4 regions of the Streptomyces sp. NPDC007025 genome follow, and region 1 is predicted to be linked to each of the others. Evidence: riboswitches for the same ligand, from Rfam matches in the RefSeq annotation. Region 1 holds a riboswitch; each other region holds the start of a gene.
The links. Region 1 has a riboswitch for cobalamin ahead of ACFYMO_RS05755 (energy-coupling factor ABC transporter permease). Riboswitches for the same ligand answer to the same signal wherever they lie in the genome.
Positions count from the first base shown of each region.

Region 2: linked by a shared signal. The riboswitch ahead of ACFYMO_RS08730 (ABC transporter substrate-binding protein) and the one ahead of ACFYMO_RS05755 (energy-coupling factor ABC transporter permease) in region 1 are both predicted to bind cobalamin.
Region 3: linked by a shared signal. The riboswitch ahead of ACFYMO_RS22210 ((2Fe-2S) ferredoxin domain-containing protein) and the one ahead of ACFYMO_RS05755 (energy-coupling factor ABC transporter permease) in region 1 are both predicted to bind cobalamin.
Region 4: linked by a shared signal. The riboswitch ahead of ACFYMO_RS22225 (ABC transporter substrate-binding protein) and the one ahead of ACFYMO_RS05755 (energy-coupling factor ABC transporter permease) in region 1 are both predicted to bind cobalamin.

Region 1 is NZ_JBIAFT010000002.1:477,150-482,607, reverse strand. It holds gene ACFYMO_RS05770 (energy-coupling factor ABC transporter ATP-binding protein) at 1-700, opposite strand, end outside; gene cbiQ (cobalt ECF transporter T component CbiQ) at 697-1,446, opposite strand; gene ACFYMO_RS05760 (energy-coupling factor ABC transporter substrate-binding protein) at 1,452-1,823, opposite strand; gene ACFYMO_RS05755 (energy-coupling factor ABC transporter permease) at 1,820-2,521, opposite strand; cobalamin riboswitch at 2,551-2,733, opposite strand; gene ACFYMO_RS05750 (GNAT family N-acyltransferase) at 3,246-4,004, shown strand; gene ACFYMO_RS05745 (lysophospholipid acyltransferase family protein) at 4,001-4,792, shown strand; gene ACFYMO_RS05740 (NAD(P)/FAD-dependent oxidoreductase) at 4,909-5,458, opposite strand, start outside.
Region 2 is NZ_JBIAFT010000003.1:521,607-527,064, reverse strand. It holds gene ACFYMO_RS08740 (ABC transporter ATP-binding protein) at 1-523, opposite strand, end outside; gene ACFYMO_RS08735 (FecCD family ABC transporter permease) at 520-1,560, opposite strand; gene ACFYMO_RS08730 (ABC transporter substrate-binding protein) at 1,577-2,530, opposite strand; cobalamin riboswitch at 2,742-2,923, opposite strand; gene ACFYMO_RS08725 (hypothetical protein) at 3,452-4,183, opposite strand; gene ACFYMO_RS08720 (germacradienol/geosmin synthase) at 4,340-5,458, shown strand, end outside.
Region 3 is NZ_JBIAFT010000011.1:145,266-150,723, forward strand. It holds gene ACFYMO_RS22195 (NAD(P)-binding domain-containing protein) at 1-1,019, opposite strand, end outside; gene ACFYMO_RS22200 (YjbQ family protein) at 1,135-1,557, shown strand; gene ACFYMO_RS22205 (ferric reductase-like transmembrane domain-containing protein) at 2,795-3,784, shown strand; cobalamin riboswitch at 3,855-3,979, shown strand; partial or broken gene ACFYMO_RS22210 ((2Fe-2S) ferredoxin domain-containing protein) at 4,106-4,448, shown strand; gene ACFYMO_RS22215 (ABC transporter ATP-binding protein) at 4,784-5,458, opposite strand, start outside.
Region 4 is NZ_JBIAFT010000011.1:151,686-157,143, reverse strand. It holds gene ACFYMO_RS22250 (hypothetical protein) at 1-836, opposite strand, end outside; gene aztB (zinc ABC transporter permease AztB) at 847-1,743, opposite strand; gene aztA (zinc ABC transporter ATP-binding protein AztA) at 1,758-2,501, shown strand; partial or broken gene ACFYMO_RS22235 (hypothetical protein) at 2,572-2,923, shown strand; gene ACFYMO_RS22230 (hypothetical protein) at 3,175-3,423, shown strand; cobalamin riboswitch at 3,940-4,071, shown strand; gene ACFYMO_RS22225 (ABC transporter substrate-binding protein) at 4,140-5,168, shown strand; gene ACFYMO_RS22220 (iron chelate uptake ABC transporter family permease subunit) at 5,258-5,458, shown strand, end outside.

The DNA.
Region 1 (5,458 bases):
GTTCCGGGCGTGCGAGGACGGCGTCCACCGGACCGGAGCGCACTCCGGCCGGGGTGAGCAGCGCGGCGTCGTCGGCCCAGCGCAGCGCGAGATCGACGTCGTGCGTGGCCATCACCACGGTGGTGCCGCCGTCCCGGAGTTCGTCGAGGGTCGTCAGCAGCCGCTCCTGGCCGTCCGGGTCGAGCCCCGCCGTCGGCTCGTCCAGGATCAGCACCCGCGGCCGCATCGCGACCGCGCCCGCGATCGCGGCCCGTTTGCGCTGGCCGTAGGAGAGCAGATGGGTGGGCCGGTCGGCGAGTGCCGCGATGTCCAGCGCGGTGAGCGCCTCCTGGACGCGCTCGTGCACCTGCGCGGCGGGCAGCCCGAGGTTGAGCGGCCCGAAAGAGACGTCCTGGGCGACGGACGCGGCGAACAGCTGGTCGTCCGGGTCCTGGACGACCAGCTGCACGGCCGTGCGGAGCCGGGTGAGGCCCTTGCGGTCGTGCCGGACCGGGTCCCCCGCCACCACCAGTTGCCCGGTCCGAGGCCGCAACCCGCCGCTGAGCAGCCGCATCAGGGTGGTCTTGCCGCTGCCGTTGCGGCCCAGGAGGGCGAGGGCGCGGCCCTCGTGCACCTCGAAGTCGAGGGCTCCGAGCACGACCGGGCCGTCCTCGTACGCGAAGGACACGCCCCGCAGAGCGACCAGGGCCGACTCGTTCATGACAGCGGGCTCTCCAATCCGAGGGTGGCTGCGGTGACGGCGGCGAGCAGCAGCAGACTCGCGGCGGTGAAGCGGGGGGAGACGCGCGCTTCGGGCACCAGGACGCGCAGCGTTCCCTCGTAGCCCCGTCCGGTGAGGCCGGCCTGGAGCCGCGCTGCCCGGTCGAAAGCGCGTACGAAAGCGATCGCGCCGAGCCCGGCCGCAGAGCGCCACTGCGCGGACCGTGTGGTGTGTCCGAGCCGGGCGGCCTGCGCCTCCCGCACGCGGCGCACGGAGTCGAGGAGCAGGAAGCCGGTGCGGTACGTCATCAGCGCGACGTCCACGACGGGCGCGGGCACCCCGGCCCGGACCAGACGCGGCAGCAGGTCGGACATCGGCGTGGTGAAGGCGAACAGGAGCACGCCGAGCGAGGCCGCGGAGGTGCGCAGCAGCAGCCGGCCCGCGCGGGCGGGGCCGCCGTCGGCCAGGGAGACGAACGCGTCCGGGCCGCCGACCTGGAACAGCAGGGTGACCGCTCCGGTCACGCAGAAGCCCAGCGGCACCCGGTAGGCCCGCCAGAGCCTGCGCGCCGGCACCCCCGCCGGGCCCAGCAGCAGGGTGAGCGCCGTCCCGAGCACGAGTGCGGCGCCGGGCCAGGGCGGCAGCGAGATGGCCAGGACGGTCAGCCCCAGCCCGAGCACGGCTTTGTCCACGGGGTGGCGGCGGCGCCAGCGGCTGCTGTGCGCCGCCGCGTCGATGGGCAGCACGCGGGTCAGATCCGCCCGGTGGCGGACTCGTCGGCACCGCTGTCGGTGTGCTCGTCGGCCTGCCGTGCCCGGGCGGCCCGCCGCTCCCCCTGACGGCGGCCCCGGCGCAGTCCGAAGTAGTAGGCCAGGACGCCCGCGCCGAGGGCGGCCTGCAGCGCGAAGAGCGCCGACTCGATCTCGCCGGAGGGTGGTTCGTACAGCGGCGAGAACCACGGCTCGTAGTCCGGCTCCAGCTCGGTGATGGCCGTCTCGGCCTGCGCGTCGGAGCCGGCGAACGGCTCTTCCTTGTCGTCACCGAGCCCCAGGGCCAGCGGCAGGACGGCGAGTGCCGCCACGAGGAGGAGCAGCAGCGCGTTGATCCTGGTGTTGCGCTTCATCGTGCCGCCGCCTCCGTCTCGGTCCGCTTCCGCCCGCCCGACAGGAGCACACCCAGCCGGGTCAGTTCGCCCTTGCTGGACTGCACCAGCAGACGCATGACGAGCACCGTGAGGAGCCCCTCGCTGATCGCGAGCGGGATCTGGGTGACCGCGAAGATGGAGCCGAACTTGCCCAGTGCGCCGAGGAAGCCGCTGCTCGGGTCGGGGAAGGCGAGCGCGAGCTGCACGCTGGTGACGCAGTAGGTGGACAGGTCGGCGACGAACGCGCCCGCGAACACTCCGACCATCAGCGGTGCGCCGAAGCGCCGCAGCAGCCGGTAGGCCCCGTAGCCGGCCCACGGCCCGACGATCGCCATCGAGAAGACGTTGGCGCCGAGCGTGGTCAGCCCGCCGTGCGCGAGCAGCAGCGCCTGGAACAGCAGCACGATGGTGCCCAGCACGGCCATGATCGGCGGCCGGAACAGGATGGCGCCCAGACCGGTACCGGTGGGGTGGGAACAACTGCCGGTGACCGATGGCAGCTTCAGTGCCGACAGGACGAACGTGAAAGCACCCGCGGCTCCCAGCAGCAGCGTGCTCTCGGGATGCTCCCTGACCTCACGGTTCAGGGACCGGGCTCCGTGGACGACGAACGGCGCCGCCGCGACGCCCCAGGCGACCGCGTGCGCCGGAGGCAGAAAACCCTCGGCTATGTGCATGGCTCAGCAGACCCTCTCCAGCACCTCGTGGATGGACGACGTGCCTTGGCCGGTCTCCTGGCTCACGGGTACACCGCCCGCACTCCGCCTTCCCGGGTCCGAGGACCCAGTGGCTGCCCGCAAGGGCCGGAGCCGGCATTCCCGATCACAGTGGCGAGGGCCGCACCGGTATCGCACCGGATTTCCCGTTCACCAAGGCGTGGCGACACTAGTCGCACACACGCCAGGTGACAAGCCGAGGGCAGTGAGTGCGAAAGCTGAGGTCACCTCGGCGTCCCGGGTCGCGCACCCCGAGGGCCGGGCACCGGCGCGGCACGGCACGGGCGTTCACGCGCGTGCCGAGTGTGCGCGCGGCGCCGGCCGCGCACGTGCGCGGCGCACCGGATCGGGGTCAGCGGGCGACAGCGTCCGGGGAGCCGGGAGGCGGGCGATACACGACGGTTCGCCCGGAGAGGTCCGGCTGCGCGACACGTCCCCGCGCGGCACCCGCCGAGCCGGAACCCCCGGTTCAGGCGGCTGACGCCTGGGGGCCATCGGCCCGCCCTCCCGCGGCGCTACCCATGACGCGGCGGGACGTGCTCCCGAAGGACGCCGGGCGAGCCCCACCGCCCGGGAACCGGGATCCCGTGCCGCCGCGAGAAGGCCGGGCCCGCACGGGCCGGGAACGAGCACCGCGCGGCCCGTCCGCCGGGCCGGGCACGAGCCTGCTGAGGAGACACCACTGATGACGACCTCATCCACGGCAAGGGGAAGCGCCGCCTACACCGCAGCCGTCGCCGATACCGCGGCCGAGGTGCGGGCCGCGCAACGGCTCCGCCACCAGGTGTTCGGCGAGGAGATGGGGGCCGCTGCCGGGTCCCGCTCGTCCGGCCTCGACATGGACGCCTTCGACTCCGCTGCGGACCATCTGATCGTCACGGACACCGCCACGGGCGACGTCGTCGGCACCTACCGCCTGCTGCCGCCGGGAAGGGTCCGGCGCTCCTACGCGGACGGCGAGTTCGACCTGGCGGCGCTGGCGGGTATCCGCACCTCGATGATCGAGGCCGGGCGGTCGTGCGTGCATCCGGACCACCGCTCCGGAGCGGTGATCAACCTGATGTGGTCGGCGCTGGCCCGCTACGTGCTGCTGTCGGGGCACCGCTATCTGGCCGGCTGCGCCTCGGTGCCGCTGGCGGACGGCGGGCGGAGCGCGGCGCACACGTGGGCGCTGTGCGCGGCACGCCATGCGCCGCCCTCCGGCATGGAGGTCTTCCCGCACCGACCGTGGCTGCCGTCGGGGCCGGTGCGGACGGCGGAACCTTCCGGGCCCGGCTCCGCGCTGGTCCCGCCGCTGCTGCGCGGATATCTGCGGCTGGGCGCGTGGGTGTGCGGAGCGCCCGCCCACGACCCGGAGTTCGGCGTCGCGGACTTCTTCGTGGTGCTCGACATGGAGCAGTTGAACGACCGCTACCACCGCTACTTCCTCGGGGAGCCGGGATGAGCTGCTGGACGGTGGCCTCCCCCTGCACCGTGCGGTGCGCGGCGCACCGGGTGCCGCCGGTGGCCGCCGCCGTGCGGGCGAGCCGGTACACGGCCCTGGCCGGGGCGCTGCTCCGGGGACTGGCCAGCGGTCCGCGTCTCGCCCGCGGGGAGGTGCTGCGCACCCGGGCCCGCGGGGTGGTCCGGGCGCTCGGTGCCACGCTGGAGGCCCCGGCGTCCGTCTCCGGACGGCGCCCGGGCGAGACGGGTTCGCTGATCGTCTCCGACCACATCTCCTGGCTGGACGCGCTCGCGCTGCTGGCGGTCGAACCGGCGACCGCGCTCGCCAAACGGGAGGTGGCGCAGTGGCCGTTGTTCGGTCCCCTGGCGGAACGCGCGGGAGTGCAGTTCATCGACCGGGACCGGATCCGCACGCTGCCCGACACGGTGGCGCAGGTGGCGGCCGTGCTGCGCGGGGGCCGTTCGGTCCTGGTCTTTCCACAGGGCACCACGTGGTGCACCGAGTCGGGCAGCGGATTCCGCCGCGCCCTCTTCCAGGCCGCCGTCGACGCCGGAGCGCCGGTGCGGCCGGTGACGGTCAGCTACCGGCAGGGCGGCGAGCCCAGCACGGTGGCGGCCTTCCTCGGCGACGACACGTTCGCCGCCTCGCTGCACCGGGTGATCAGCGCCCGGGACCTGGCCGTACGCGTCACGCCGCATCCCGCGCTGCATCCCGCGCGGGACCGCCGTGCCCTGGCGGCGGCCGCGCACGCGGCGATCCGCGGCACCTGCGCGCCCGCCCATCCGTGAACCGCGCGGCTGCGCGGGACCGGTTCCACTCCGCGCAGCGGCCGTGCGACTTCGCGGGGGGGGCGGGCGCGGTCGGCGGCAGACGGCGCCCGCACGGGGTGACCGGCGCGCTCGGCTCACCCGTCCGCCGGTGCCGCGGGGACGGCCCGCCGCGGGGCGCCCAGGCGGGTGCGGACCGCGGCCGCGGCGCGCTGCGCCGACTCCAGGGCGCCCTGGATCGAACTGGTGGCACGGTGGTCCCCGCACACGAAGACACCGGCGACCTCGACCGGCCGCCGGAAGGGATGCGGAGCGGACATGGAGGGCAGCGCGCGGGGCACCTCGTAGGTGGCCAGCGGCTCCAACTCGCCGAAGCCGGTGCCGTACAGCCGTGCGAGGCGCTCCCGCACGCGGCGTTCCTCGTCCCGGCCGCCCTCGCCGGGCACGACCGTGGTCGCCACGAGTGTCTCGTCCGGCGGCGCGTAGGTCGGGGCGGCCTCGCTGATCGGCACGGTGTTGGTCACCGGGGACGGCTCGGCGTCCACGACGAACGTCGCGTCGGCGTCCAGCAGGCCCCGCACCCGGTGGTAGTAGGTGGTCAGCCCGCGCCACCGCACCGGGGCCAGGTCCGGGAGGAGTGCGTGTGCCGCGTCCGCGTCGGTGGCGAGGACGACGGCGCGCGCGGTG
Region 2 (5,458 bases), on a different contig from region 1:
CCAGATGGTTGGTCGGCTCGTCCAGCACCAGCAGTCCGGGGTCCTGCACCAATGCGCGGGCCACCAGCACCCGCTGCCGCTCGCCGCCGGACAGCTCGTCGAAGGGCCGCCCGGCCAGCGCGGTGGCCCCCGTCCGCTCCAGCGCTTCGGCGACCCGGGCCGCGTCCGCTGCGGTGTCGCCCTCCCAGAACCGTTTGTGCGGGGAGCGGCCCATCGCCACGATCCGGCCCGCGGTCAGCCCGAACCCGCTGCCCGCGTCCTGCGGCACGGCCGCCACCCGCCTCGCCCGGGCCTTGACGCTCAGCGCGGCTGCGTCGTGGCCGCCCAGCGTGATCCGGCCGCCGGTGGGCCGCAGCGTCCCGTAGACGCACCGCAGCAGGGTGGTCTTGCCGCTGCCGTTCGGTCCGACGACCCCGACGGTCTCGCCCGGGGCGGCCCGCAGGTGCACCCCGTCCAGCAGGACGCGCCCCTGGGCCGCCCGGTAGGACACCTCCTCGACGCCCAGGTCGTGCGGTGCCGTCACCCCATCACCCCCTCGGTGCGTCGGGTGCGGCGCAGCAGCCACAGGAAGAACGGCCCGCCGGTGAGGGCCGTCAGCACGCCGACCGGGATCTCCTCGGGCGCCGCCACCGTGCGCGCCGCCAGATCGGCCAGCACCAGGAAGGCCGCTCCGCCCAGCGCCGCGACGGGGAGCAGCGCCCGGTGCCCGGCACCGACCGCCATCCGCGCCGCGTGCGGCACCATCAGTCCGACGAAGCCGATCGCGCCGCTCACCGTGACCAGCACCGCCGTCACCAGGGAGACCAGGACGAACGAGGCCGCGCGGAAGCGTCCGGTGTCCAGCCCCAGCACGGTGGCGCCCTCCTCGCCGACCAGCAGCAGGTCCAGCGGCCTGGCCAGCGCCAGCAGCAGGGCGAGCCCGGCGCCCAGCACCAGCGCGGGCAGCAGCAGGGTGTGCCAGCGTGCCTGGCCCAGACCGCCCAGCGTCCAGAAGAGGATGGCCCGCAGATGCTCGTTCTCCGCCGAGGTCACCAGTACCAGGCTGGTCAGCGCGGAGAGTATGTACTGCACCGCGACTCCGGCCAGCACCAGTCGTCCCGTCGTCACCGCCGCGCCGCTCCGCGCCATCGCGTAGACCGTGACCATCGCCAGCAGCGCCCCGGCGAACGCGCCCGCCTGCATCGAGACGGCCCCGACGCCCAGGACGACGACCAGGACGGCGCCCGTGGAGGCGCCGGAGGAGATGCCCAGCAGATACGGATCGGCCAGCGGATTGCGCACCAGCGCCTGCAGCACCGCGCCCACCAGCGCCAGTCCGGCGCCGACGACGGCGGCCAGCAGCACCCGCGGCAGCCGCACATCGAGCACGATGGTGGTGAACGGGCCCGGCTGTGCCCGGCCGGTCAGGGCCGCCAGCACGTCGGCGAGCGGGATCCGCGCCGCGCCGAGCGCCAGCCCGGCCAGCGCCCCGGCGACCAGGACGGCGGCAAGCACGCCGCACACCAGGGCACACCGCAGCGGAGCGGCGGCGGTGCGCGGCGCGGCGCCACCGCGCGTCACCCGCGTCCTCCGGGTGCTACTGCGCACCGGCGTCACCGGCGTCGTCCGGGTGCAGCTGCCGGGCCAGTGCGTCCACCGCGTCGGGCACCCGCGGGCCCAGCACCGCCGAGGAGAGCGGCAGCACGGCGAACCGCTCGTGCTTGATCGCGGGCACGTCCGCCAGCGCGGGATCCTCCAGCAGCCGCTTCTTCTTCTGCGCGACGGTCGTCCCGCCGTAGTCGTAGAGCACCACGACGTCCGGCTCGCGCTTGACGACCTGTTCCCAGGAGACGTCGGCGAACGTCTTGTCGAGGTCGGCGAAGACGTTGCGGGCGCCGGCCCGGCGCAGGATCTCGTCCCCGATGCCCGCGCCGCCCGCCGTGAACGCCGAGCTCTCCCCGCTGTCGTAGACGAACACCCGGGTGTGCTCCGTCCCCTTCAGCCGCTTCGCGGTGGCCGCCAGTTGCCGGTCCTGCTTCCGGGCCAGCGCCGCCGCGCGCTCCGGCACGCCGAAGATCCGGCCGACCTCGCGGAACTCCCGATGCAGCGTCTCGATGTCCACGTCCTCGGTGCAGGACTCCAGGTTGAGCCGGGTCCTGACGCCGCTCTCCCGCAGCGCCGCGCGCGACCGCCCCTCCGTCTTGTCGAAGGAGCTGGCGTAGCCGCCGTAGACGAAGTCCGGTGCGGCGCCCAGCAGCGTCTCCTTGGACGGGTACTTCTTCGCCAGCACGTCGATGCCGCGGTAGGCCTTCGCGTAGCGGGGCAGGATCCGGTCGTCCAGGTAGGCGGTGCCGGCCATCCGGTCCTGCAGGCCGAGCGCCAGCATGATCTCGGTGACGTGCTGGTTCATGGTCACCGCCCGGCGCGGCGGCTCGGTGAAGGTGGTCTTCTCCCCGCAGTTGGTGACGGTGTACGGGAAACCCTCGGCGGAGGAGCCGCGCGCGTCCCCGCCCCCGCCGCCGGATCCTCCGGCGCAGGCGGTCAGGGACATCAGCAGCAGCGAGGTGAGGACCGCGCGGCCGGTGCGGTGCGGCGGGCGCGGGGGCGGGGCGGGCCGGCCGGCGGCTGCCGAGCGGGTGCGGGCGGCTGCCGGGGGACGGCCCGGCACGAGGGCGCGGATACGGCGCGGTCGGCGCATGGCCAGCAGATCCTTCTCCGTCAGAGGCCCGATCGCGGGGCCCGGCGTCGTACCGCGCCGGGGCTGTCCGGGCGCGGCCGCCAGCAGGTCTTCGGGCTCGGGACTGCGGGGGCGGTGCGCCTTCCCGGGGGCTGCGCCCCAGTGGCCTCGTGCACGCCCCAGTCCCACACCGCTGCGCGTCAGCTCCGGATTCGCACCGGATTCCCTGACCCGATCAAGGGTTTGACTGGCTGCTGCAACGTACCACGCACCCGGACGCCGGGGACGGGCGCGGCAGTGCCCCGGAACCCTGCGTAGGGGGAGAGGAGAAGGGACCCCGGGGCTTTACCCGGCCCCGGGGTCCTGGGTGCCGCTCGTTCGCACGCCCTGACGGTTCATGGGCGGATCGTTCGGCGATGTCCTCGCGTGGAGCCACTCCACCACGGCGCAGCGTGGATGCGCCGGCTGGGTTCGAACCAGCGTCTCGAGGTCGTCACCGCCCCGGTTGCCGGGCGATGAACGGCGATGCTGAGCGTGGAGCGAGAGGTTGAGACTGACCGGCGCCTGCGAGACACAGTGCGGCCGGGGGTTCACACATCAGCTTCAGTTTCAGCTTTGCGCTCCTGGCGCACCCCGGGCCGACGGGGCGTCGGCCCCCTGGCCCGGGGAGTCTGGGGTGTCGGTCGTCGTGGGCACTCTCCCGGATCGGTCGGGCGGACGGCACACGGACGGCCGCACGGTCAGGATACGGAGGGCCGGGACCCTCGCACCGGAACGGGGCACCGGTGCGAGGGGTCAGGCGAACAGGTACCCGAAGACGGCCTCGCCGGCCCGCTTGTCGGCGACCTCGGTGCCGTTGGCCTCCTCGCGGGCGAACTTCACCGCGGCGGCCAGCTTGTCCAGCCGCTCCAGCAGTTCGTTGACCCGCCGGGCCGGGAGGGCCCCGGAGTACTTGACCGTGGTCCAGTAGCCGACGGGGATGTCCTCGTAGTAGACCTCGACCTGGGCCGGGTGCTTCTCGGTGGCCTCCGCCTTGACGTGGTTGCGCGGCACCTTCTTGGTGCGCACCGTGCGGACCTGCTCCGTCTTCCACCAGTCGGTGGAGGGGTCGATCTCCCACGCCTCCGCGCCGTCCAGGATCGGCAGTTTCCGCAGGAACGAGCCGAGTTCGCCCAGCTGCTTCTCCAGGAACAGCAGGTAGGAGACCGGCACGTCGGAGAGCACCGTGCGGCCGTCCACCGTGACGTCCGCGCGGGCCGAGAGGTTCGACCAGTCCTTGGTGGCCGTCACATCGAACAGCCGCGTGAGGATCTTCGCCGTTTCCTTCAGTACATCCTCGGCCTTGACCTGGACGCGGGTCGACTCCGGCGGAAGCTGCTCGCCCTCTTCGTCCTTGGGCTGGTACGTACGCGAGATACCCGCGAGCATCTGCGGTTTCGTCAGCCCGTGCTGGGCCTGCGCCAGGTCCTGCACCACCTTGGACTTGACGCCCTTCTCGACTGCGATGATCTGATTCAGCTTCGCCACGAAAGCGAAGCTAGCAGCCCGACTCGGCGCACAGCCACAGGTTTTGTTCGACGGTGCTCCGGAGCGGCCCTCACACATCCGGGTGAAAAAGGATGTTCGTCATTCCAGGGCGGGTAGGCCGACTCCGCACCGAATCGACGAGCCGAGGGACGAACGTTGTCGCAACCCTTCGAACTGCCCGACTTCTACGTGCCCCACCCCGCCCGTCTCAACCCGCACGTCGACCAGGCGCGCACCCATTCCCGGGAGTGGGCACGGCAGATGGGGATGCTGGAGGGGTCCGGGATCTGGGACACCGCCGACCTGGACGCGCACGACTACGCGCTGCTGTGCGCCTACACCCACCCGGACGCCACCGCCGACGACCTGGCGCTGGTCACGGACTGGTACGTGTGGGTCTTCTTCTTCGACGACCACTTCCTGGAGGAGTTCAAACGCACCCAGGACCGCGCGGGCGGCAAGGCGTACCTGGACCGGCTGCCGCTGTTCATGCCGCTGGAGGACGACCCGGCGGCGCAGCCGCCCGCTCCGGCCAACCCGGTCGAGGCGGGGCTGGCCGACCTGTGGGCCAGGACGGTGCCGTCGATGTCGGCGGACTGGCGTGCGCGGTTCGCGCTCAGCACCGAGAACCTGCTCAACGAGTCGCTCTGGGAGCTGTCCAACATCAATATCGGCCGGGTGCCCAACCCGGTCGAGTACATCGAGATGCGCCGCAAGGTCGGCGGCGCTCCCTGGTCGGCCGGGCTGGTGGAGTTCGCCGAGCACGCCGAGGTGCCCGCGGCCGTCGCCGCGTCCCGTCCTTTGTGCGTGCTGCGCGACACCTTCTCCGACGCCGTGCACCTGCGCAACGACCTGTTCTCCTACGAGCGCGAGATCGGCGACGAGGGCGAACTGTCCAACGGCGTGCTGGTGCTGGAGACGTTCCTGGAGTGCACCACCCAGGAGGCCGCCGAGTCCGTGAACGACCTGCTGACCTCCCGGCTCCAGCAGTTCGAGCACACGGCGCTGACCGAACTGCCGGCGCTCTGCGCCGAGGCGGGGCTGGACGCGGCCGCCTGCGCCGATGTCGCCGCCTACGTCAAGGGGCTCCAGGACTGGCAGTCGGGCGGCCACGAGTGGCACATGCGCTCCAGCCGCTACATGAACGGCGGGGGAGCGGTCGCCGGGCGCCCGGCGCGGCTGCCGTTCGTCCCCTCGGGGCCGGGCACCTCGGCGTTGGCGACGCTGCGACCCGCCCCCCGCGCGCAGGCGCGCCGGGCCCGCTCCTTCGCGCAC
Region 3 (5,458 bases), on a different contig from region 1:
CCGGCCCGGTTGGCGCCGATCGTACTGGCGGACGGACCGTAGCCGACCAGGTGGACCCGTCGGTCCCGGGAGACCCGCGTCCCCTCCAGCCGGATGCCGCCACCGGGCTCGCGCAGGCGCAGTGGAGCGAGATGATCGATGACCGGGCGGAAGCCGGTGGCCCACAGGACCGTGTCCGCGGGCGCCCGGCTGCCGTCCGCCCACGCGACCCCGTCCTCGGTCAGCCGGGCGAACATCGGGTGCCGCTCCAGCACGCCGCTCTCGCGTGCGCGGCGCACCTGCTCGGTCATCGGCAGCCCCGTCACCGACACCACGCTGCGCGGCGGCAGGCCCTCCCGTACCCGCTCCTCGACCAGCGCCACGGCGGCCCGGCCCGCCTCCTCATCGAAGGAATCGGAGCGGAAGCGGGGCGGCCGCCGCGTCACCCACAGCGTCTCCCGCGCGACCTCGGCGATCTCCAGCAGATGCTGCACCGCGGAGGTCCCGCCGCCCACGACCACCACCCGGCGGTCCACGAAGGCGTCCGACCGCGGGCCCGGATACTGCGCCGTGTGCAACTGGCGGCCCCCGAACAGCTCCTGCCCCGGCACCCGGGGCCAGAAGGGGCGGTCCCAGGTGCCGGTGGCGTTGATCACGGCCCGTGCCGTCCAGTCGCCCTGCGAGGTCCGTACCAGCAGCCGTCCGCCCCATCCCGCGTTCCGCACCTCGCGGACATCCACCGGGCGCCGCACCCGCAGCGCGAAGGCCCGCTCGTAGGCGGCGAAGTACTCGCCGATCACCTGCGAGGACGGCCGCCCGGGGTCGGCACCGGTCAGCTCCATGCCGGGCAGCGCGTGCATGCCGTGGACGCGGCCGTACGTCAGCGTCGGCCACCGGAACTGCCACGCCCCGCCCGGCGCGGGCGCGTGGTCCAGCACCACGAAGTCCGCACCGGGCTCGAACCCGGTCCGCCGCAGGTGATAGGCGCTGGAGAGCCCCGCCTGCCCGGCCCCGACGACCACGACCGCCACGTCATTCATGCCCCTGCGAACCATCCGGCCCCCCGAAACCTTCCCGCACGTGCGCGGGGCCGCCCCTTCGACCGGAAGCGTGCCGTCGGCACGCGAGGGTGGTCCGCTTTGAGAGGATCGACTCATGGCTGAGCGCTTCACGACCCGTGAGATCGACGTCCGGACCGGCTCGCAGGAGGTGGTCCAGGATCTGACGCAGCAGTGCGGCTCCTACCTGCGGGACGTCGCCGAGGGCCGCGACGGACTGCTGAATGTCTTCACGCCGCACGCCACCGCGGGTGTGGCACTGCTGGAGACCGGAGCGGGCAGCGACGACGACCTGCTGGCCGCCCTCCGCGACCTCCTCCCCGCCGACGACCGCTGGCGCCACCGCCACGGCACCCCCGGCCACGGCCGCGACCACGTGCTGCCCGCCCTCGTCCCCCCGCACGCCACCCTGCCCGTCGTCGCGGGTCAGCTGGCCCTGGGCACCTGGCAGTCGGTGTGTCTGGTGGACACGAATGTGGACAATCCGGACCGGAAGGTGCGGTTGAGCTTCCTGGGGTGAGCCTGGTCTGACCAAGATCGGTCCTGGGCGCGGCCGCCGTATCTCCGTACTCTTCCCGGCCCGATACGGAGAAGCAGCGCGCGTTATGGACATGGATGTGGTGGAACGGCCCGGGGACGGGTGCGGGAAGTTGCCTGGTCGGCGTGCGGCGGCTGCGGCGGCTGTCCCGCATGAAGGCGGCCACAACCTCCCCGGAACGGCAGCGTGCGGCCACGGCGGTGCCGAAGCGGGTCGGAGCGTGGGTGGTGAAGGCGCCGTACCAGTCGTCACCGTGCCCCAGGGTGCGGCCGCCCGGAGATGCGCCAGGGCTCGTACTCCGCATCGGGTGAAGGGCCGGGTGTGGTGTCGCATGACGGTTGCCAGATGGTCGGGCGAGGTGAATTCGATCTTCCACTCGTTCTCCCGACGCCGCCGGCCGGCATCGGTCAAGGGCCCGAGCACGGCATCTGCCCTGGGCCCGGGCCGTCGCCTGCCCGACAACGGACCGTCCGCAGGGCGTGGGCCGGCCCGTTGGGCATGTAGTCGACGTGGTGGCGTCCTCCCGGTGCGGTGAGCTGGACGTCGCCGTTCTTGTCGGCCTTTTGCCGGAAGCCCGCGATCAGCAGCGGCTGACGCGCCGGTTGGCTGACGGCGGGTCCGGCCGGGTGGACCGGCGCGGCGTGCAGAGCCGTCACCTCTTGACGGGACTGGGAGTGGGTGCCTCCTCAGCGAACGGGGCGGTTTGGTCTCAGCGCTTCCGGGGTGTCCGGTAGGTCGCGGGCCCGGAGGCGGGAGGCCGAGGGCTTTCACACGTGGGCTGTGCGGCAGTGGGGAAGCGGTCACGTAGCTGTGCCGCTGCGCGTGACAAGTGCGTTGCGGGCTGCACGCTGACGAGGCGATGGTGCTCGGGGATACGTTGCGCCGGGTGCGGAACGGGCCGAGGGCCGGCAGCGGCCGACGCGAGGGCGGTCTACGGGTACGACCGTGGCACGGGACCAGTGGCGACTGGCGCACCGGCTACCGAGCGGAACGCAGCCTCCGCATGCCTGCAGCGCAGCAGGATCGACGCCGTCCGTCGTTTGTCGGACGGAGGGCATCACGGAACCGGCTGTCGCCCCGCTGGACCCAACTTCTGGTGTGTTCAACCACAGGACGTGGGTGTTCGTGGCTCCTTGGGGAGGAAGGTCACCTGCGGGGCGCCTGTGCGCGGATGGAGGGTGACCTCGCTTGTCACGCCGTAGACGCTCGGAAGGCCCAGATGCTGCCAGAGACGACCCCGGAGGACGACGGCACGACGGCCCCGCCGCCCGCCCGTGACAAGCGTCCTCCCGAGCGCGTCGTTCTGCGCGCCGACCTGCGCGCCGCGTTCCCCGACGCGGTCGCCGCCGTCCTGGTCACGGCGGCGGTCTTCGCGTTCCTGTACGCCCGTATGGAGTCGGGGGATTCGGCGACGGTCGCGGTCATGCCGTTCATGGACGATGCCGGAACGTACTGGATGTACCTGCTCAGCCAGGCGTTCGGCTGGTCGGGCCTGCTGTGGGCCTGGGGCACGGTCATGCTCGGTCTGCTGCTGTCGGGGCCGCGCTCCGGGCGGCTGCCGGTGTCCCGGCACGTGCTGGAACGCTGGCACCGCACCACGAGCCTGACCACGATGGCCCTGATGTCAGCGCACGCGCTGATGTTCGCGGCCGAACTCGTTCGCTACGAGGCACAGTTGGCGTGGGCCGATCGGTTGTGGGCGGGCTTCGCCGACACGTTCGTGCCCGGCTGGTACGACTCCGGCACCGGCCGGATCGCCATTCCGCTGGGGCAGGGGGCTCTGTATCTGGCCATCCCCCTGGGCCTGTTGTTCTACGCCCGGCACCGTATCGGTGCCAACACCTGGCGCCGACTGCACCGCTTCGTCATCGTCGTGTACGTGCTGAGTGTGTGGCACACCCTGCTGTACGGCACCAATGTCTGGTACGGCGAGTGGCCGCGTACCGTCCTTTGGCTGCTGCAACTCCCGGTCGCGCTACTGCTGTTGCTGCGCCTGCTGAGGCCCGCCCGGCGGGCGGAGCGGTTGAATACGCCGACGCGGCGCGCAGGCTCTTCACTGCCGGGCTGGGTGGTGCGGGCCACCGGCCGGGTGGTCGCCGCGGCCGTCGTGGTGGGCGTCGCCCTCGTGGTGGTGTCCGGCCATGACGGTGGCCGGGAACGCCCGGCCGAGCAGCCGGCGACGAGCCCGCACGAGCACGAGCCCGAGTGATCCAGGGCCGCGCACCTGGGAGCGGGGGCCGGTCGATGGGATGATGGCGGCGACAGGGCGACGACGGTCCGAGGAAGCCGGTGCGAATCCGGCGCGGTCCCGCCACTGTGATCGGTGAGCGGATCCCGAGCAGGCCACTGCCCAGCGGAGGGCGGGAAGGCCGGGACGAGCTGTGCCCCGAGAGCCAGGAGACTCACGTCGTCGCCTCCTCGACGGAGCCCGGGGCGGATCTCCCCGGAAGAGAGGGGTGGTTTCGGCGTGTCCGAGACGACGGACGGTGAGGCGTACGGCGCCGAGGTCACGGCACGACAGGTCGGTGGTGTGCCGTGCCGGGTCGTCGTGTGCCGGGACTGCTGCTGCGGCACAGCGAAAGGTGGCCGGCGTCGATCACGCGGGCCAGACCGCACGCCTGCGCGCCGAGGTGCCCGTACGCATCTCCGCCTGCCTCGATGTGTGCGACCAGGCCAACGTGGTCGTCGTGCAGCCCTCGTTCGCCGGGCGTGCGGCCGGAGCGCGACCGGTGTGGTTCGGCCTGGTGAACGACTCGGACGCGACGGAGGACATCGCTGCCTGGGTCCGGGCGGGCGGCCCCGGCGTGGCACCCCGGCCGGAGATCCTCGACCTGTACACCTTCACCCCGTCCCGCCGTCGTACGGCTTCCTGAGCGGCACCGACCGCCTCGCACAGAGCGGCAGCGGGACGAGTCCGCGGGCGGGGTGGCGCGGGCCGAGGAAGACGACGATGCCTGCCGTCGGGGGAGGGGGTAGAGGGGTTCCTTGAACTCGTCGCAGAGCGACTCGGCGATCGAGGCGACGGGGTCCGGACCGATCGGGTCCGCGAGTTGCAGCGGCCCCCCTTGAGCGGGGCGCAGCCCAGTTCAATGCGCCGTCGATGTCCGCTGGTTCCCTCTTACGCCGCATCGCGCCTGGCTGGTGGACGGGGCGAACCAGTTGCTCGCACCAGCTTCGCCGTGCGCGCGGTGCTCGGCCCGGGCCACCGTCAGTTCTTGGCCACAATGTCCAGGAAGCGGATGTGCGGCCGGTGGCCTGGGCCGGGGCGGGTGACTGCGGCGCGCACGCCGTAGACGTCGGCGATCAAGGACTCGGTCAGGGTTTCGCCCGGGGTGCCGACGGCGACCACCCGGCCCTGCTTGAGCACGACGACCTGGTCGCAGTACATGGCGGCCAGGTTGAGGTCGTGCAGGGCGACGACGCTGGTGACGGGCAGGTCGGCGACGAGGTTCAGCAGGTCGAGCTGGTGCTGGATGTCGAGGTGGTTGGTCGGTTCGTCGAGCAGCAGTTCGCGGGGTTCCTGTGCGAGTGCGCGGGCGATCTGTACGCGTTGGCGTTCGCCGCCGGAAAGGGTGTGCCAGGGCTGGTCCGCGCGGTCGGTGAGGCCGGTGCGTTCCAGGGCGGTGCGTACGGCGTTCTCGTCCGCCGTGGTCGTGGGGGTCCAGGCGCGGCGGTGTGGGACGCGGCCGAGGCGGACGACGTCCACGACCGTCAACTCGACGAGGGTGTCGGCGTGCTGCTCGACGACGGCCACGCGCCGGGCCACGGCGCGGCGGCCCCAGTCGCCGAGCGGGCGCCCGTCGAGGGTGATGACGCCGGAGGCGGGGGTGAGGACGCCGGACAGCAGCCGCAGCAGCGTCGATTTCCCCGAGCCGTTGGGGCC
Region 4 (5,458 bases), on a different contig from region 1:
GGACGGTGCCGGAACTCTGCGGCACGTTCCACCTTCGCCACGTCCTCGCCATAGGGGATCTTCCCGGCGGTGAAGGCGCCGTCGTCCTCGTGGATGAGCAGAGCGCCGTCGGCGCAGCCGAGGACGATCCCGCGCCGGGTGACCGCGTCGCCGTGCGGCTCCTCGCATTCCGCCTCCGGGGTGGCGACGCGCCTGCCGGACCTTTCGAGCACGGCGACTTCGGCAGGGCCGCCGCTCCCGTCGGCTAGGGCGATGAGGTGTTCGGCGTACGGCACGACGGGGCCCGCGTAGGCACCCGGGAGCCGGGAGGGGGTGCCGAGGGCACCCTTCTCCAGCTCAGCGCGGCGGTACACGCTCGCCTTCCCGTCGGCCGACGTGACCACGGTGACGCCCGCGTCGCTGCGGACGCCCGTGCCGGTGCCGCCCGGGAACTCGCCGACGTCCTGGATCTTCGCGCGGTAGTAGTGCACGTGGTCGCCGTGGTCGATCATCCACGCGCCGCTGTCGAGGACTCGGGTGCCGTTCGTGCCGTGGAAGTAGCCGAAGCGGCCGTCCGTGGTGAGTGCGGTGAGACCGGCTCTGCGGGCAGTGTCGTGGACCTTGCCCGCAATCAGATCCAGCACCCGGGTGTCGCCGCTGCCGGGGTCGCCGAGCAGGAGCCGGGACTGCTGCTCGGCCGCCTCGGTGGCGCCTTCCACGTTGCCGTGCGGGGTGGTGGAGGAAGTGGGGCCCTCGGAGGCGGACTTGGCATCATCCTGGCCTCCGCATCCGGCGGTCAGGAGGGCTGCGGCCGTCAACGCCGGGACCAGCGATGTGACGTTTCTTCGGACGAACAACGAGATCGCCTCAGGTTTCGTTCGGACGGGACGTGGTGACGCTCGGGGCCGAGGTGACCGCCGGGGCGGGGACGCCGGCACGGCGCGCACGGCGGCGGTGCCGGAGGCCGGACGCCAGGTGGGACAGGAAGAAGAGGCCGACCGCGAGGGCCGAGACGGTCGCTCCGGCCGCGGTGCTCAAGTACCAGGAAAGGAGCAGGCCGCCGAAGGTGGCGGCGGCTCCGAGGCCCGCGGCCAGGACCATGACGCCGCTCAGGCTGCGCGCCCAGGGCAGGGCCGCCGCCGGCGGTGCGATGAGCAGGCCCAGGACGAGCAGCGTCCCCACGATGTGGAAGGAAGCGACGATGGCCAGGGCCAGCAGTCCCAGCAGCACGGCGTGCGCGAGCCGGGGGCGCAGACCCAGCGTCCTGGCCTTGCGCTCGTCGAACGCCAGCACCAGGAAGGCCCGGTGCCCGAGAGCCGAGACGGCCAGCGCCAGCAGCAGGGCCGCCCCGAGAAGGGTCAGGTCGCTCTCGCGCACGGCCAGGACGTCACCGAAGAGGAAGCCGGTGAGGTCCACCGCGAAGGACTGCGAGCGGGACACGATGATGACGCCGAGCGACAGCATGCCGACGAACAGCAGGCCGATGCCGGTGTCCTGGGACAGCCTCGGAGTGCGGCCGAGGGCTGTGACGCCCGCGGTCATCACGGCCGCGCTCACCACCGCCCCCACCAGCAGGTTGCCCCCGAGCAGCGAGGCGACCGCGACGCCGGGAAGCAGTCCGTGGGACATGGCGTCGCCGAGGAAGGCCATCCCCCTCAGCACCACCCACGTCCCGGCGAGGGCGCAGATCGCCGACACCAGGATCCCGGCCCACAGGGCCCGCTGCACAAAGGCCACCTCGAAAGGGGCCGTCAACCACTCCATACGAAGACCCTACAATGACAATCATGTTCAACAACAACCCTCCGTCGTCGTCGGACGGCGATCCGAGGAACGAGCGCGTCCGGTTCCACGAGCTGAACGCCGGCTATCCGGGCCGACCCGTTCTCCACCAACTCAGCGCGGACATAACGGCTTTGACCACGACCGCACTCGTCGGACCGAACGGAAGCGGGAAGTCCACGCTGCTGGGCGTGCTGGCCGGAGTGATCACCGCCACATCCGGACAGCTCAGGTACACGGAGGGCGCACCACCGGCCTTCGTTCCGCAGCGCGGCGCCGTCGGCGACGCGCTCCCCCTCACGGCGCGGCAGACCGTGGAGATGGGCCGCTGGGGCGAGCGGGGACTGTGGCGGCGACTGACCCGGCAGGACCGGGCCGCGGTCGACCACGCCATGGAACGGCTCGGCGTCACCGGCCTCGGCGCCCGCCAGCTCGGAGAGCTGTCGGGCGGTCAGCGCCAGCGGGTCCTGATCGCGCAGGGCCTTGCCCAGCAGTCCGACCTGCTGCTCCTGGACGAGCCGACCACAGGACTCGACCCCGAGGCACGGGAGCGAATCACAACCCTGCTGACCGAGCTGGTCGCCGACGGCTCCACCGTCGTCCAGGCCACGCACGATCTCGAGGCCGCCCGCTCCGCCGACACCTGCCTGCTCCTCAGCGACGGACGGCTGATCGGACAGGGCCCGCCCGAGCACGTACTCACCCCTCAGGCATTGACCCGGATCTGGCAGCCGGCGTGAAGCCCAGGACCGGAGGCGGGGACGCTCGGCGTGGCCTCACCAAGCCGGGCGGGCCGCCACCGCGCGGAGGTTGCCGAACGGTAAAGCGAGTGACGTGAGCGATCAGAAGTACGCCGGAGGGCGGGGCGGGCTCGCCGACGCCGTACGCCTCACCGCGCGGGCGGGGCTGAACATCCTGCTGGGCGGGTTCGCGCTCCTCACGATCGTCACGGTCGCCAGCGCGCTCGGCCCGATGCTCGCGCTCGACCTCTACACGCCTCCCGTTGCGGCCTGGTGGACGGCCTTCACCGCCGTCGTCGTCCAAGGGGTGCCGTTCCTCCTGCGCGTCCGTGCCGGTGGCCGGCAGTCTCATGCGGCGCGGGGTGGCACCGAAGGCCGCCCTCGCCTTCCCGTTGTCCGCGCCCGCGGTCAACCCCGTGGTGGGCTTGATTCGGTTTGACGGACATTCGGGATCAGGGGCGTCGCCCCGGGCGCAGGTACGACGAGGCATCCGTCACGGACAACCTGCTCTACCCAGCAGAGCGAAGTCCCAGGACTGCTGACCTACCAGAGCAACCAGGCACAGGAGAGGGATTCCGGAGCCGACGGGGAGTGGTGGATCGGCGATGGCCAGGCAGGATGGATATGCCTACGCATCCAGACCAAGCGCGTCTACGACGACAACACCTACCGAATGCTGGAGCACCCGGGCGCCGGCGACGATGCGTTCCGGTACGACACGTTGATCAAAGGCTGCAACCCTGATGAGGCCCGCTATGCGTTTCACGTCTTCGACAACGGCTGGCCCGAGGACACCTTTGGAGAGGGGACATACTGGGCCCCGCCAGCTCTCTTTGAGCCGGCGTCTGACGACGAAGTCCCTGCAGCACCTCAAACGGTGATCGTCGAACTGAAGCCGAAGCGGGCACGGAAGCGGAGGTAGAAGTCCTGTCCGCCTCGGCAGCGGCGGTGTGCCCGAGTAGCTGGGCCTCCTGTCATGACGCCGATAGGAGGCCCAGCCGGGTTGACCAGCAAGCTGAGCAGATCAGCGGCACTGCCAAGCAGCGCAGCAACCCTCGCGCTGCCATACCCAGGCAGGCGGCAGAGCGGCTGACGCACCATCAGAACGAGCGTCATCTCAGCGTCAAGACATCGCCCCGCAACGCCCACACCGCACATAACACGCACAGCCAAAACAGCAGGTCAGGAGCCCTTCCCGACTGCATCAAGGATCGCCACGCACTCCATGTGCTGCGTCATCGGAAACATGTCGCGTCAGAGGGACGACAGAAGAAGTGGCGGCCAGGCAGGGTACATCGGCCCAATCGGTGACCTGTCACGAGCCCGGAGCGTCAGCTGACGTCACAGGAGCCCCGGCGCCTCGGGCCACGCGAAGAGGGCGTGGTACCTTCCGGACGCCAGTCGAACTCGTGCGCGCGGCTACGCGTGTACACGGGTCAGGGAATCCGGTGGGAATCCGGAACTGACGCGCAGCGGTGAGGGTGACGGGCGGGGCAGCAGGCCACTGGACGACGGTCACGACCAGGTCCGGGAAGGCGTCCCGCCGGGGTGACCCCGAGTCCGAAGACCTGCTGGCACCCGACCGTCCGCACGGGCCCCGCGCATGGGCCCGACGTTGAGAAAGCCGGCACTGTGTATCTGCCACGCCTCGCCCGCCGTTCCGTCGTGCTCCTGACCGGGACGCTGCTGCTCGCCGCATGCGGTTCCGGCTCCGGCTCCTCCGGGAAGTCCGCCGGCGACGGGACGCAGGCTGTCACGTTCGACAACTGCGGGCGGAAGGTGACGGTCGAGGCTCCCCCGAAGCGTGCCGTGTCCCTGAACCAGGGCACCACCGAGATCCTGCTCTCCCTCGGCCTGGCCGACCGCATTGCGGGAACCGCCACCTGGACCGACCCGGTCATGAAAGGACTGGGGAAGGCCAACGCGAAGGTGCCCCGGCTCGCTGACGACCAGCCGTCGTTCGAGCGGGTACTCGGCACCGAACCGGACTTCGTCGCCTCCTCCTTCGCCTCCACCCTGGGCAAGGGCGGGGTGGCCACCCGAGAGCAGTTCGACGAGCTCGGGTTGCCCACGTACCTGTCTCCCGCCGACTGCGAGGGCAAGGACAACAGCGGCGACGGCGACGGCAAACGGACCAAGCCCCTGGCTATGGAGACCGTCTACCGCGAGGTACGGGAGCTCGCCCGGATCTTCGGGGTGGAGAAGCGTGGCGAGCAGCTTATCGACCGGTTGAAGAGCCGGGTCACGAAGGCAACGGCCGGGATCCACGCCGAGAACACCACCGTCCTGTACTGGTTCGCGAACCAGGAATCCCCCTACATGGCGGGCTGCTGCGGCGCGCCCGGCATCATCACCAACGCGCTGGGCGCGAAGAACGTCTTCGACGACAGCACGCAGGAATGGCCCCAGATCAACTGGGAGACCGTCGCCGACCGCGACCCCGACGTACTCGTCGTCGGCGACCTCAGCCGCAGATCGCAGACCGCCGAGTCGGCCGCGAAGAAGATCGCGTTCCTGGAGTCGAACCCGGCGACGAAGAACATGAGAGCGGTGAAGGAGAAGCGGTACGTGCTGCTCAGCGGGCAGGCCATGAACCCGACGATCCGAACCGTCGAGGGCGTGGAGAAAGTTGCCGCGGTGCTGCGCGAGCACGGGCTCACCGGATGACAGCCATGGTGCGGTCGTCCCCGGACCGCCGGACGCGAGGCGCGGCCGCTGTGCTGCCCGTCGTAGCCGGCGTGGGCGGCGGTCTGGCGATGCTGGTCGTGTCCGTCGCCGTGGCCATCACCATCGGTCCGGCGGACATCGGTGTGGGCGACGCCTGGTCGGTGGTCGCCTCCCGGCTGGGCTGGGGGACGACGGAGCTGACTGCGATCCGTGAGGGCATCGTCTGGAACCTGCGGCTGCCGCGCACCCTTCTCGCCGCGGTGTGCGGAGCCGGACTCGCGTTGTGCGGC